One region of the Novosphingobium sp. Sphag1I genome, then DNA from elsewhere that is predicted to be linked to it. Evidence: riboswitches for the same ligand, from Rfam matches in the RefSeq annotation. Region 1 holds a riboswitch; the other holds the start of a gene.
The links. Region 1 has a riboswitch for cobalamin ahead of ACZ9HU_RS03255 (DUF1636 family protein). Riboswitches for the same ligand answer to the same signal wherever they lie in the genome.

Region 2: it holds a riboswitch for cobalamin, as region 1 does, so the genes downstream of both, ACZ9HU_RS05435 (TonB-dependent receptor plug domain-containing protein) here and ACZ9HU_RS03255 (DUF1636 family protein) in region 1, are expected to answer to the same signal.

Annotation. Positions count from the first base shown of each region.
Region 1 covers NZ_JBWBQS010000002.1:267,396-274,971, reverse strand. Annotated here, with positions in the region: gene ACZ9HU_RS03270 (efflux transporter outer membrane subunit) at 1-1,220, shown strand, start outside; gene ACZ9HU_RS03265 (EmrA/EmrK family multidrug efflux transporter periplasmic adaptor subunit) at 1,232-2,410, shown strand; gene ACZ9HU_RS03260 (DHA2 family efflux MFS transporter permease subunit) at 2,407-3,939, shown strand; cobalamin riboswitch at 4,055-4,240, shown strand; gene ACZ9HU_RS03255 (DUF1636 family protein) at 4,453-4,860, shown strand; gene cobT (nicotinate-nucleotide--dimethylbenzimidazole phosphoribosyltransferase) at 4,857-5,873, shown strand; gene ACZ9HU_RS03245 (histidine phosphatase family protein) at 5,876-6,424, shown strand; gene ACZ9HU_RS03240 (adenosylcobinamide-GDP ribazoletransferase) at 6,421-7,122, shown strand; gene ACZ9HU_RS03235 (threonine-phosphate decarboxylase) at 7,119-7,576, shown strand, end outside.
Region 2 covers NZ_JBWBQS010000004.1:57,251-64,826, forward strand. Annotated here, with positions in the region: gene mdh (malate dehydrogenase) at 1-932, opposite strand, end outside; gene ACZ9HU_RS05420 (putative bifunctional diguanylate cyclase/phosphodiesterase) at 1,237-3,201, opposite strand; gene ACZ9HU_RS05425 (hypothetical protein) at 3,353-3,688, opposite strand; gene ACZ9HU_RS05430 (cell wall hydrolase) at 3,893-5,143, opposite strand; cobalamin riboswitch at 5,365-5,579, shown strand; gene ACZ9HU_RS05435 (TonB-dependent receptor plug domain-containing protein) at 5,694-7,541, shown strand; gene ACZ9HU_RS05440 (ABC transporter substrate-binding protein) at 7,544-7,576, shown strand, end outside.

The DNA of each region.
Region 1 (7,576 bases):
CCAAACTGATTGCCGAAGGGCTGGAAGGGGCCACCGACTTGCGCGTGGCCGAGGCGCGATTTGCGGCCGCCGCCGCATCTGTGGGCACGGCTCGTGGCGCCTTGCTGCCGACTGTTTCGGGCAATGGCGATGCGGGCCTTGCCAAGCAGAGCTACAATTACCTCTTTCCCGCCGCCTTTGCCCCCAAAGGCTGGCGCGAAACGAGTCAGGCCTCGCTAAGCCTCAATTGGGAAATCGACTTCTGGGGCAAGAACCGGGCGGCTTTGCGCGCCGCCAAGGCTGACCGTCTGGCCGCAGGCGCCGAAGCGGCGGCCGCCCGTCTTGCGGTATCGACCGGCATTGCCACGGCCTATTCTGACCTTGCCGCTGCCTATGCCGAACAGGACGCCGCGCTGGAGGCGGAAAAGATCCGCGCCCGCACATTGGCACTGATCGAACAGCGCCGGGATCAGGGGCTGGAAAATGAAGGCGCCGTGGCGCGTGCCCGTGCCAATCTGGCGACGGCGCAGGGCGATCTGGCCGCGATTGATGAACAGATCGCGCTCAACCGTCACCGTTTGGCGGCGCTGGTTGGGGCCGGTCCGGATCGCGGTCTTGCTATCGCACGCCCGGCTGTGACCAAACTGGCCAGCCCCGGTTTGCCTACCAATATTCCCGCCCAATTGCTGGGCCGTCGTCCGGATATGGTGGCCGCCCGCGCCCATGCCGATGCGGCGGCGGAACGGATCAAGGTGGCCCGCGCCGCATTCTATCCCAACATCAATCTGGCCGGGATGATCGGTTTGCAATCTTTGGGCCTGTCCAATCTGGTCAAGTCGGGATCGGAATATGGCTCGGTGGGTCCGGCTGTGACTTTGCCCATCTTTGACGGTGGCCGCCTTGTCGCCGCCAAGCGCGGGGCGCAGGCCGATTATGCCGTTGCCGTTGCCCAATATGACGGCACGCTGGTCCACGCGCTTCAGGAAATTGCCGATGCGGCCACCAGCCGTCAGGAACTGACCCGCCGCCTGTCCAGCGCAGAACAGGCCCAGTCCGCCGCCCAGGCGGCATGGGATGTTGCCAATAACCGCTATCGCGGCGGCCTTGCCACGGTTCTCGACGTGTTGGTTGCCGAAGATTCATTGATTGCCGCCCGCCGCGCCACCGCTGCCCTCAAAACTCGTGCCTTTGCCCTTGATGTCGCGCTGGTGCGCGCGCTGGGCGGTGGCTTTCAGGCTTAAGGAGTCCCCCCATGTCCTCCAAAACTTCATCCGTCGCCCGTATCCACGAACATGATGTGGAGCCTGATGCCGAAACCCTGACCGCGCAGAGCGATGAGGCCAACAAGGCCAAGCGCAAGCAGATGTTCACGCGTCTGGCGCTGGGCATTGCCGCGGTGGCGGTGGCCTATGGGGCCTATGATGTCCTCTATGCCTCGAACCATGTCGAAACCGACAACGCCTATGTGGGTGCCGACACGGCTTTGATCACCGCGCAGGTCGTCGCCCCCGTGCGCGAAGTCCTGGTTTCCGACACGCAGATGGTCAAAAAAGGCGACGTTCTCGTCCGCCTTGACGACACAGATGCTCGGATTGCGCTGGCCAAGGCTGAAGCCAATCTGGCGCTGACCGAGCGCCGGGTGCGCGGCCTGTCGGCCACCGACCTTGGCCTTGGCGCCCAGATTGCCGCACGCGCCGCCGATCAGGCCCGCGCCACGGCCAGCCTGACAGCGGCCCGCGCCGATGTGGAAAAGGCCGCGGTTGATCTGAAACGCCGCGAGGCTCTGGCCGCGTCGGGTTCGGTTTCGGGTGAAGAACTGACCGTTGCGCGCAGCGCCATGGCCACCGCCACCGCCAACCTTCGCGCCGCCGAGGCGGCTGTTTCATTGGCCGCCGCCAATCGTGAGGCCGCATCGGGCACGCGGGAAGCCAACCGTGTGTTGATCGAAAACACGACGCCCGAAACCAACCCGGAGGTGCTGGCCGCACGCGCCACGCGCGATCAGGCCCGCGTTGATCTGGAACGCACGATCATCCGCGCTCCCTTTGATGGCATCGTCGCCCGCCGTGCGGTTCAGGTGGGCCAGCGCGCCGAACCGGGCAAGAGCCTGATGTCGGTCGTCCCCGTGGGCGCCGCCTATGTCGACGCCAATTACAAGGAAGTGCAGCTTTCCAAGGTTCATCCGGGCCAGAAGGTGACGCTCAAGAGCGACCTTTATGGTTCATCGGTCGAATATCACGGCACGGTCGTGGGCTTTTCGGGCGGTACGGGTGCGGCCTTTGCCGTGGTTCCGGCCCAGAACGCGACCGGCAACTGGATCAAGGTGGTTCAGCGTCTGCCCGTCCGCGTCGCGCTGGATCCCAAGGAACTGGCCGCGCACCCCTTGCGCGTCGGCCTGTCGATGACGGCTGATATCGACGTTTCGAAATGATCAAGGCAACCTCTCCTGACCGGCCCTTGGAGGGGGCGCAATTATGGCTGGTGGTGCTGGCCATTGCGCTGGGCAATTTTCTGGTGGTGCTTGACACCACCATTGCCAATGTTTCGGTGCCGACGATTGCCGGTTCACTGGGCGTTTCGGCGTCACAGGGCAGCTGGGTGATCACATCCTATGCGGTGGCCGAAGCCATCACAGTGCCTTTGACCGGGTGGCTTTCGGCGCGTTTCGGCGCACAGAGGGTGTTTCTCACCTGCTATCTGTCCTTTGCGGTTCTCTCGGCGCTTTGCGGCATGTCGACTTCGCTGGGCATGCTGGTGGCTTGCCGCGTGGCGCTGGGTCTGTGCGGGGGGCCGATCATGCCTCTGGCGCAAACCTTGATGCTTCGCCTGTTGCCGCCGGAAAAGCAGGTGCTGGGCACGGTGATCTGGGCGATGACCACACTGGTCGGGCCGATTGTCGGGCCGGTGCTGGGCGGGACTTTGTGCGACAATGTTGGCTGGCCCTCGATCTTCTTCATCGGCGTGCCGGTGGCGGCGGCGGGCGGCCTGATGCTGTTGGTGCTGCTGCGCGGGCGCAAGGATGAAATCATCAAGGCGCCGATCGACAAGGTGGGTCTGGCTCTGCTGATCGTCTGGGTCGGCGCGCTTCAGATCCTGCTGGACGAAGGCCGCAACCATGACTGGTTCGCTTCGGTCGAAATTCAGGCTCTGGCGGTGATTGCGGCGATTGGCTTTGCCTGTTTCATGATCTGGGAGCTGACCGAAAAGAACCCGATTGTGGACCTGCGCATCTTTCGTCATCGCGGGTTTACGGCGGCGGCGCTGACCTATTCGGTGGGTTTCGGCGCTTTCTTTGCCACGGTTGTGATCCTGCCTTTGTGGTTGCAGCAAAACCTTGGGTATACCGCCACATGGGCGGGATATGCGACCGGGGTGATGGGGGTCTTTGCCGTCCTTTCGGCGCCCATCGTCGGGCAGATGGCCGAAAAATATGACCCGCGCAAAATCATCTTTGCCGGGATCATGGGGCTGGCGGGCCTTGCCGCATGGCGCACCAGTTTCAATAGCGACGTTACCTTCTGGCAGGCGGCGATGCCGACACTTTTGACCGGGCCGTTCATGGTGATGTTCTTCATCCCCACCATCGGCCTTGCCATGGCCAGCGTGGATCCGGGCGAGGAAGCCAATGCGGCGGGCGTGTCCAATTTCATGCGCACCGTGGCGGGGGCCTTTGCCACCTCGCTGGTCCAGACCGGGTGGGAGAATGAAGCGACGCGCTCGCAAAGCGCCATCGCCGGGGCCATGCCGCAAGGTCAGGCCACGATTGATAGCATGGTTGACGCCGGGCAAAGCCAGCAAAGCGCCATCGCTTCCTTGGATCAATTGGTTCAGGGGCAAAGCGTGATGTTGGCCACGCTTCACATCTTTGGCACCATTGCGGTTTGTTTTGTTGTGGCGGCGATGATCGTGTGGCTGGTGCCCAAACCCAAGGGGCCGATCGACACCAGCGCGGCGCATTGAACAAATAACCCGAACGGGTCGCAACGAAGGGGGCGGGAGAAATTCCGCCCCTTTTTCGTGGGCTAAGCGGCCGGGCGCTGCCATAAACCCCTTGCGTGGGAATGCGGCCCTCGATACTTGCACATCAGCGACAGGTTCCCCGCGAGGGGATCAAAAGGGAACACGGGTTCAAGACCCGGGCTGCCCCTGCAACTGTGAGCGGTGAGCCAGCGGCCCTATGCCATTGGGAGCAATCCTGAGAAGGCGGCCGAACCGGCGTTGACCCGCAAGCCAGGAGACCTGCCTGACGCGGTCGTTTTTCGGGCCGACAGGGTGTGCGGCGCGGACGGGGATGTTCCCTGAACAGCGACAATGTGGTTCCGCACGGCACGGTCGGGCGGCATGATTTGTCGTGTGTTTCATGCGGCATGGGTGCTGTGCGATGGGGTCGGGCGGGATGGGATCGTCAGGCCGAAGGAACATGCCCATGCCCGAATTGAATCAATTTTTTGCACCTTGCAGGACCGCATCCTGATGTTGCGCGCGGTGGACAAGGGGCCATGCGTGGTGGTCTGCTCGACATGCCGGGTTTCGGCCGATGAGAGAGAGGATAGCCAAGGCCGGCGCGGCGGGGCCTTGTTGGCCGAGGCTTTGCGGGAACGGCAGACGCAGGATCCCGACCTGTCCGGCGTGGCGGTCGAGGAAATGCCCTGTCTTTTTGCCTGTCAAAGGCATTGCGTGGTGCATATTCGTGCGCCGGGGCGGATCGGTTATGTTCTGGGCGATTTTACCCCCGATGGCGAAAGCGCGCAGGCGATACTGGAATATGCCGCGCTTCAGGCCGCCAGCGATCATGGCCAGGTGCCCTATCGCCAATGGCCGCAGGGCGTGAAGGGCCATTTCATCACCCGCACTCCGCCCGAAGGATTTGTCGCGACATGACTCATTTTGCCACGAAAGAGGCATTCCTTGCCGCCCTTTGCGGCTTGCCCGCTGTGGATGCGGATGCCGCAGCGCGGGCGCGCGCGCGCCAGGCGCAATTGACCAAACCGGCCGGATCCTTGGGGCGCCTTGAGGATCTGGCGATCTTCATGGCCGGGTGGAGCGGGCGCGAAAGGCCCGCACTCGACCATGTGCAGGGCATCATCTTTGCCGGCAATCACGGCGTCGCGGCCAAAGGCGTCAGCGCCTATCCCGCCGAAGTGACCGAGCAGATGGTCGCCAATTTCCAGCAGGGCGGAGCCGCCATCAATGCGCTGGCGCGCGCTTGCGGCGCGCATCTGACCATCATCCCGCTCGATCTGAACCGTCCGACCGGCGATATTTCAGAGGAACCCGCGATGAGCGAGGCGGAATGTCTGGCCGCTCTCAACGCAGGGGCGGGGGCGGTCGATCCGCGCGCCGATCTATTGTTTGTGGGCGAAATGGGCATAGGGAATACAACCCCTGCCGCCGCCCTTTGCGCGCTGGCCTTTGGCGGCATCGCGCGCGATTGGGTGGGGCGCGGCACAGGCGTTGATGCGCCTGGCATCGTGCGAAAAATGGCTGTGGTCGACGCAGCCCTCAATCTGCACGCCGGACTTTGCGATGATCCGTTTGAGGCGCTGCGCCGCCTTGGCGGGCGCGAGATTGCGGCGATGGCCGGCGCCATGCTGGCTGCGCGGTGGATGCGCATTCCGGTGATGCTCGATGGTTTTATTGCCAGTGCCTCGCTGGCGCCATTGTTTGTTGCGGCACCGGATGTGACCGCCCATTGCCTTGCCGCGCATTGTTCGGCCGAAAGCGGCCATGAGCGATTGCTGCAACATCTGGGCCTCGTTCCTTTGCTGCACCTTGGTATGCGATTGGGCGAGGGGAGCGGGGCGGCGGTGGCTGTGCCCTTGCTGCGCAGCGCTTTGGCCGCGCACGACCAAATGGCCACCTTTGAACAGGCCAGCGTGGCTGCGGCTTTGTGAAGGTGAGGTGCCTCCATCTGTTGCGTCATGGCGCGGTGGAACAGGCCGGGCGGCTGTGGGGGCATGGCGAGGCTGTGCCGACCATGGCCGGACTGGCCCATTGCCGTGAAAGGGTGTGCGGCCTGACCGTGGTGCGGGTCATTGCCTCCGATCTGTCGCGCGCCGCCACGGCGGCACAGGCGATTGCGCAGGATTTTGGGGCCGAATTGCGCCTTGATCCGCGATGGCGGGAATTGGATTTTGGGGCGTGGGACGGCGCTGATCCGGAGGATCTGGGCGCGGCGGTTCAGCGTTTCTGGGATGACCCAGTGGGCAATCCACCGCCCGGTGGCGAAAGCTGGGGTGTTTTACGCGAAAGGGTGGCCATTGCCCTTTGCGCGATCGACGATGATGCATTGGTCATCACCCATGCGGGCCCAATTAGGGCGGCGCTTTCGATCCTGCTGGGGCTGGATTATCGACAAACCTGGGCGTTCCATCTGCCCTATGCCTCGCTCATCAGCCTGCGCGTGTGGGATGACGGGGCGCAGGTGACGGGGCTTTGGGCGTGAAGCATCTGATCCTTGCGCTGCAATTTCTGACGCGCGTGCCGCTGCCCTCCATTTCGGCGGAAAGGTCGGACTTTGCCGCCGCGATGCGATGGTTTCCGGTCGCCGGGATTGTCGTAGGCGGCTTTGTCGCCATGGCGGTCTGGGGGCTGTGCCATATCGATCCCTGGGTGGGCGCACTGGGCGGCGTTGCGGCCTGGGCTTGGATGACCGGGGGGCTGCATCTTGATGGCCTTGGCGATATAGCCGATGCCGCAGGGGCCGCGCATAAAGATCCCGCACGGTTGCGCGATGTCCTGTCCGACCCCCATGTGGGCAGTTTCGGCGTGATCGCCATCGCTTTGCAATTGCTGGCCAAACTGGTGTTGCTGCGTGATCTGGACGCGGTTTTCTGGCTGGTCCCCATTGCCATGGCGGCGCGGGTCGGGCCTTTGGTCTGGACATTGACACTGCCGCCTCTGCACGAAGGGTTGGGCACGTTGTTTCGCGATGGGGTCAGTTGGCGACACGTGGCGCTTTGGGGGGCGATTATCGCTTTGGCCGCTCATTGGGCACCTTGGCTGCTGGTGGCGGTTCCGGCAATTATTATTTGGCGCATGTGGATCATGCGGCGCATAGGCGGCATATCGGGCGATAGTCATGGCGCAGGCATCGAGTTGGTTGAAACGGCCCTGCTGCTGGCATGGGCGGCGGCGCGATGACGGAGTTGTTCACGCACCATGGCGGCTCTCTTGCCGCCGCCGTCCAGCATTTTGGCGGCGGGTTTCGCGACTGGCTGGACCTTTCCACCGGCATCAACCCCGTGCCGTGGCAGGGGCAGGTCGAAATTGACTGGTATCCTTTGCCGGGTGCGCAGGATTTGGCCGAACTGGAGGCCGCAGCGGCCCAGCATTTTGGTGTGGCGCCCCAATTCTGCTGTGCTGTTCCGGGCAGCGAAATGGCGCTGCGTCTGATGGGGCAATGGCTGGGGCGCGGCGCCTATCACTGGCCGTCCTATCGCACCCATGCTTCGGCTTTTCCCGAAGGCGCTGCGGGCGATATTAACAGCGGCACGGCGGCGCTGTTGCTGGCCAATCCAAACAATCCCGACGGGCGGATTGTTGCGCGTGATGATCTGCGCGATTGGCATGATCGCCTGATGCGCCGCGATGGCTG
Region 2 (7,576 bases), on a different contig from region 1:
GCCACCAGCAGTTCCTTCACCGCTTCAACCGAAACGTTGAGGTTGGCCTGAGCTTCTTCGTCCAGTTCGATCTCGATGACCTTTTCAACGCCGCCGGCGCCGATCATGACAGGGACGCCCACATACAGGTCGTTCACGCCATATTCGCCGTTCACATAGGCGGCCGAAGGCAGGATGCGCTTCTGGTCGTTGAGGTAGGCTTCAGCCATGGCAATGGCCGAGGCGGCCGGAGCATAGAAGGCCGAACCGGTCTTGAGCAGGCCGACGATTTCGCCGCCGCCCGAACGGGTGCGGGCGACGATGGCGTCGATCTTTTCCTGCGTCGACAGGCCCATCTTGATCAGGTCGGGAACGGGGATGCCGTTGACGGTCGAGTACTGAACCACCGGCACCATCGTGTCGCCGTGGCCGCCCAGAACGAAGGTGTTCACGTCGCGCACCGAAACGCCAAATTCCCAGGCCAGGAACGTGGTGAAACGAGCCGAGTCCAGAACGCCGGCCATGCCGACAACCTTGTTCGCGGGGAGCCCTGAGAATTCGCGAAGAGCCCAAACCATCGCGTCGAGCGGGTTGGTGATGCAGATCACGAAAGCGTCGGGGCAGTTGTTCTTGATGCCTTCGCCAACAGCCTTCATCACCTTCAGGTTGATGCCGAGCAGGTCGTCGCGGCTCATGCCGGGCTTGCGCGGAACGCCCGCGGTGACGATCACCACGTCGGCGCCGGCCAGATCGGCATAATCATTCGTACCAGTGATCTTGGCGTCAAAGCCTTCGACCGGGCCGCACTGCGACAGGTCAAGAGCCTTGCCCTGAGGAACGCCCTCGACAACGTCGAACAGGACGATGTCGCCCAGTTCCTTCTGCGCTGCCAGATGAGCGAGCGTGCCGCCGATGTTGCCGGCGCCGATCAGGGCAATCTTCTTGCGAGCCATGAAGCAATCCTTCCGTACTTGCGGGGCTTCCCCTTGACCGGACATGGCCGCAGGATAGCGAGTGTTTCACCGACCATCATACGCAGTCCCGCAAGCGCGCAAGTGGCCCTAAACCGAATTGGGGGTGGCCCTATTCCTGTCTTTGCCGCATTGCAAGGTGTGAAAAGCATATAAGACGAAAGAGTTTGTGCGAGTAATTCGCAGTAGCATAAGGCCTTACGCTAATATCCTATATGGATTGTTTTTGGCTCTTGCGGTTCCTTATTGGTGCAGCATACGAAACCAATTGCCCAACGGGCGGCGCTTAGGCGCGCATGCGGTCGTCGTTTGAGCCGCCATGTGAGTCGGCGGTAAGCTGTGCTTTGCCGACCCGGCGGGCTTCCTGTGCCAACAGCATGGCGGCCAGATAGTCGGGCACGGCCCGGCTGAAATACCACCCCTGGCCCAGTGTACAGCCGGTGTCGCGCACGGCCTGTACCTGTTCCAGAGTCTCCAGACCCTCGGCCACAATTTCCATGCCCAGCGTCTTGCCCATGGCGGCCACGGCGCAGATGATCGCATGGCTGGTCGTTCCAGCGCTCAGGCCGGAGATAAAGCTGCGGTCGATCTTGATCTTTTTGAAGGGGTAGCGATCAAGATAGCCGAGGGACGAATAGCCGGTCCCGAAATCGTCCAGTGCAAAACGCACGCCCGCCCCGGCCAGTTCATTGATGAACGCCGAAGTGTTGGGGCTGTGATCCAGCAACGTGGTTTCGGTGATTTCCAATTCCAGCCGGTGCGGCGGCAGCTTTGCCTCACGCAGCGCGTTCAGGATGCCAAGGGCAGCGCCCGGGGCGCGGATCTGGAGCGGGGAAAGGTTGACCGCCAGCGTCACATCATCGGGCCATTCGGCGGCAACCCGCGCGGCCTTGGCCGTGATCCAGTTGCCCAGCGTGATGATGGCGCCGCTTTCCTCGGCCACGGGGATGAATTCGTCGGGACGCAATTCGCCCTTTTCCGGATGGAACCAGCGGACCAGCGCTTCGAACGCCCGAATGCGCCCGGTTTCCAGATCGACCAGCGGCTGAAAATGCACCGACAATTCGTCGCGTTGCAGCGCCAGACGCAACTCCGCCTCGATTTCCTTGCGGCGGATAAGATCGCGGGTCATCGATGGGTTGAAGCTGACAATCTGTTTGCGGCCATTCAGCTTGGCGTGGTTCAGCGCAAGGTCCGCGCCCTGAAGCACGGCCTCCAGATCGGTGCCATGTTCGGGCAGGATGGCAATCCCGATGGAGCAGCCGATTTCCAGCCGGTCATCGTCAATCCGCAACGGGCGCAGGATGTCGGTCAGGATCGTGTCGGCAATCGCCTTAACATCGGTATCCTGTTCGGCCTCAAAGGCTATGATGAATTCGTCGCCGCCAAAGCGGCCGATGCCCGCGCCAACCGGCGCGCTGCGGCGCAGGCGGGCGGCCACTTCGACCAGGCAGCGGTCGCCGACCTGATGGCCCAGCGTATCGTTGATTTCCTTGAACCGGTCGAGGTCGAGCCACAGGATCGCCAGCTTATTGCCTTCAGGGATCGCGACAAGGCGTTCGACCAGATGGTGATTAAGGCCCGCGCGGTTCAACAGGCCTGTGACAATATCGGTGCGCGCCAGATGCTGCATCTTTTCGGCAAGACGCTGGCTGGTTTCGGCGCTGGCAATCGAATCGCGCAACATACGAAACACATTAAGCGTGATCGACATCATCGCGGGCAAAACAAGGAAAAGGTTAAAGGCAAGCAGGCGGCTCGACAGGTCCGATTGCATGGCCGCGGCAATGATCATCGGGAAAATGGCCAGCGACAATTGCCCGATCGCGATAAATGGCCGCCCTGCATTACGCGCGGCAATGCCCGCGCCATAACCCGTCGCATTGGCCACAAGCAGCGTGCAAACCGGCCCCGGAACATCCGAGGCAAAGCTTAACGCTGCAATCATGCCTGCTGAACTGGAGTAGGTGAATGCGCCAATTTCATAAATGATTTCAAGCAGGCGCGGCTTGTGCGAAAACCATTTGGGCAACAGTGTGGCGCTGGCCACGCGGGCAACGGCGATGGTTGAAAGCACCCATGCCGCAATCGTGATATTGTGATCTTGGGAGTCATGGGCTGCCGCCGCGCTCGACAAAATGCCGCAGATTGCCCCCAACGCCAGCGATGCGGGCTGAGTGTAGAGCGTCTTGATCAGAATCGCTCTTGCCCGGTCATCAGCAGCGTTGGTTTTGAACAAAACCCGCATCATGTCGAATAAAGGACGGATCGCACAACTCCCGTTGGTTGAGGGCAGATTAGGGAGGACACGTCACGGAATGGTTAACGGCCGAATGTTTCGTGCAATTTTTGTCGCATTTATACAAAAAATTGCGCCCCAATAATGCCCTCAAGATCCGGGCCTACTCCGGCCCGGACTGCTCTACAGGTTCGACAGCGGCGCGATGCACAACGGACAACCGGCTTGCCATCTGGCGGTCCAGTTTGCGGCACACGCCCAGCCAGTGGCGATATTGTTCGCGGTTGCCGTCAAAGAAGGCGCGCAGCGCAATGTCGCGCGCGCGTTCGGCCGCGCCAAGGCCGTGGCGGGCAAAGTGTTGCAATGCGGAATTGAGCAGAACGTCGTTTTCGACCGGATTGTCATGATCATTGGCGGGAGCACGCAGACGGGGGCGGCGCAGCACGCGCGCAACCGCGCCGCATTCGCCAGTTCCTGCCGCTGCAAATCGGATCGACATGCTCAAAAATTCCTCGATTTTCTCTAATACGTTGGATCGTAATGCCACATTCGGCCTAAGCCTTCGTATGTCGCCTTGGTTATCAAATGCTTGTGATCGGTTAACCGAATTTACCCCCATCATGGATCGATGAACGTTAAAACGCCCCGATGCGCCGCTTTTGCAAGGGCGCGTCGGGGCGGGGTTTTGGCGATATCTTGTGGTTTACTGAGGGTCGCTGATCCAGCGGCCACTATTTTGATATTCAGGGCGCACATTATCGCTGCCGGGCAAGTTATTGGCACGATAGGCCGCTTCGCCGCCATGGCGTAACGCCTCGGCGGTATATTGCGGTGCGGCAAGAGCAGGCGTGGCAACTGCCGCTGCACGCGGCGCGGGGTTCAAAGTCTGACCCATTTTGGCGGCATAGGCCCGCTCGATGGCGATGGGATCATCGACCAATTCGCGATTTGCAATGGCGACGCGCTGATGCGGCACGGGCAAGGGTTCGCTCATCGCGTGAACAAAACGGAATGCGCCGGAATCGCCTGCCGGACCATGCATCCGGTAAAAACGGTGCGCGCCGATCTGGCCGATAAAGTTCAGACTGTCGGCCCAATAGGGGTGGACGGCAAAAGTGTGGTAATGCGTGGCAAGGCCAACCGGGGCATAGACATAGCCGCCAAGGGCCGCCCGTGCGACGGTTTCGGCACGGCTCCAGAAATAGCGGCTGGGTTTGCGCATCAATGCGCCGTCACAGGTAAAGGTGAACTGACACCCGGTGGCGCGCTCGGAACCCTGAAACACCACGCCGCACACCGATTTGGGATAGGCGGGGTGGGCCATGCGGTTCAGCACGACCTGCGCCACGGCGCGCTGTCCGTCATCGGGTTCGCTGGCGGCTTCGTAATAGATCGCCGCCGTCAGGCATGACAGCGCGCGTTCCCGATCCACCGCATTGGCCAGACCCGACAGCGCCCGCGCCGCAGGGCCGGAACCGGGCAGGGGCGCTTCATCCTCGCCCTGCGCCGCATTGTCGCCATCCCAATGCAGTCCCGGCGCAATCGTCGCCAGCGCCGATCGCCAGCCGGTCGTCGGGGCCTGTGGCTCGGCTTCGCGGCTGACATAGTAATAGGCAGCACCCGGCCAACTGTCGCCTGGTTGTTCAAAGGGCATGGGGGCAAGGCTGGCCTGTCCATCGACAGGGTCTGCTTCTTCATGTGTGGTGGTTGCGGCCAAGGCCATCGCGCCGGTGCCTTGTCCGCGATAGGCCTGAACCGCCAGCATAGCCAACAGTGCGCAGACCACGGCCAGAACCCGATGCATCGCGGCGCGGCGCATTTCGGCATTGCGCAAGGCGTTGATCTTCATCCCGCCGCCCCGGCGCAGGCGCGCAGCATCATCGGACGTCCGCATATCATATGCGGGCATGGACTGGCTGGCATTGGGCGCAAGAGCGACACGAAACTTGTTCATCCTGACATCTCGGCCTGTTGCAGGGGCGGGTCAGCATGGCAAAACATACATTGGCCCGGCTTGCATCAGCCGATTTCCTGCCGTCTCATTGCGGCACTGTTGGGCCCACTAATCCTTAACGCCTTAATTTCGAGCCGCCGTTCAGGGTTAATATTAACTTCCTTTTCCATCAGTAGGCCCACTTTTGTCGGCCCTTGCGTATATGGCCATGCGGGGCTAGGGCGGCGGCCAACGCCAACGGTGCCTTTCGCAAGATCGGCTGAAAAGGGAATTTGCATGCCTGTCGCGCCCGCGCGGCAAGTGAGGCAAAGCTGCCCCCGCAACTGTTTCCGGGCGAGCGTACTGTCACATGCCACTGGGCCAAATGGCCTGGGAAGGCGGCAGATGCGCGTTGACCCCGGATAGCCAGGAGACCTGCCGTTGGTTGTCGTTCAGCGCCGGGCGGGGAGGACCGGATGCAGCGCGATGCCGTCTGTTTTCCATGCGCAAGGGGTGCGTGGGACGGCCTCTCCCGCCACGAACGGCATCTGCCTTCGTGAGGGGAAGAGCTATGAATATCCGTAATTTCGCCGTGGCATCGTCGTTGGTGGCGCTTGCCTTGTCCACGCCTGCGCTGGCCGCCGATGATGGTGATGCGATCACCGTTCTTGCCACCGGCCAGAGCCAGCCGGTCAATGAAACGGGCCAGTCGGTCAGCGTCGTCGACCTGTCCGAAATTCAATCCATTCAGGGGCCGGACCTGACCCGCATTTTCTCGCGCCTGCCGGGCGTGTCGATTGCGCGTGCGGGCGGCATGGGGGCGACGACCAGCCTGTTCGTGCGCGGCGCCAATTCCGAACAGACGCTGGTGATGATTGACGGCGTCAAGGTTGAAGATACGGCGGCCCCTTCGGGCGGCTATGATTTTGCCAGCCTGACCTCTGGCGGCATCGGTCGCATCGAATTGCTGCGCGGATCGAACAGCGTGGTGTGGGGCAGCAACGCCATCGGCGGCGTCATCGCCATCACCAGCCGCGAATTGAACGGCGTGGAACTCAGCCTTGATGGCGGCACGAACAACACGTTTGACGCGGGGGCCACGCTGGGCATTGCCAAGGACGCCTATGCAATCACCGTCAATGGCGGCTATTTCAGCACTGACGGCATTCCCACCCGCGTCACCGACACGCTTTCCAACGGTTTCCGCCAGACCCGCCTGTCGACCCGCGCCCGCCTGCGTCTGGCGCAGGGGCTGAACCTTGTCGCCACGGCGCGATATGCCGATGGCAAGGTGGGGATCGATTCCTATGACTGGACGCTGGGTTATGTGAACCGCGGCGAAAAGCAGTCGAGCGAGCAGGTGTCGGGCCGCGTCGGTCTGGAATATGCGGCGGACAAGTATACGGCGCGTCTGGGCATCAGCCAGTCCTCGCTGCGTCGCGGTTATATCGACCCCACGGTTCAGAGCAGCGAATACAGTTCCTATCTGGGCCGCAGCACGCGCATCGATGGCGCGGCGCATGTCGATCTGCCCTATTTCTTTTCCGCCGATCTGGGCGGCGAGGCGATGTGGAACCACGCGCGTTCGTATTATTTCACGCCGGGCGCGGTGAATGATGCCAATATCGCCAGCGGCTATGGCCTGCTGGGCTGGCGTGCGTTTGGGCTGAGCCTGTCGGGCGGCCTGCGCGTGGACAGCCATTCGACCTTTGGCACTCACACCAGTTTTGGCGCGAACGGGACGTACAATTTGATCTCGGACGTGCGCCTGCGCGCTTCCTATGGCGAAGGGTTCCGCGCCCCGACCCTGTATCAGTTGTTCGATCCCTATTCGGGCAACACGACGCTCAAGGCCGAAACCAGCAAATCCTATGACATCGGGCTGGAAAAGGGCGACCGCAATGGCAAGCTGTATGGCGCCGTCACGTGGTTCCACCGCAATATCAACAATCAGATCGACTATGATCTTTCGACCTCGACCTATGCCAACCTTGGCCGCACCCGCGCCGAAGGGCTGGAGTTCGAAACGGGCCTGCGCCCGGTCGATGCGTTGCAATTGCGCGCGGCCTATACTTTCGTGAAGAGCACGAACCAGACCGCAGGCAGCACGGCCTATGGCAAGGATCTGGCCCGTCGTCCGCGCCACATGGTCACATGGTCGGCGGATTGGAAAACGCCTCTGGCCGGTCTGGCCGTGGGCGGTGACATTCGCGTCGTATCGTCCAGCTTTGACAATGCCGCCAACAGCAACCGCCTTGCCGGCTATGCCCTGTTCGGCCTGCGCGCCAGCATGCCGGTGGGCGATCATGCGGAAATCTTTGGCCGCATCGAAAACCTGACCAATGAACGCTATGCCGTGGTCAAGGATTACAATTCCTATGGCCGCACCGCATCGGCGGGCATCCGGGCAAAGCTGTAATCATGTTGCGGGGGCTGGCCCTTCTTTCGGTTCTG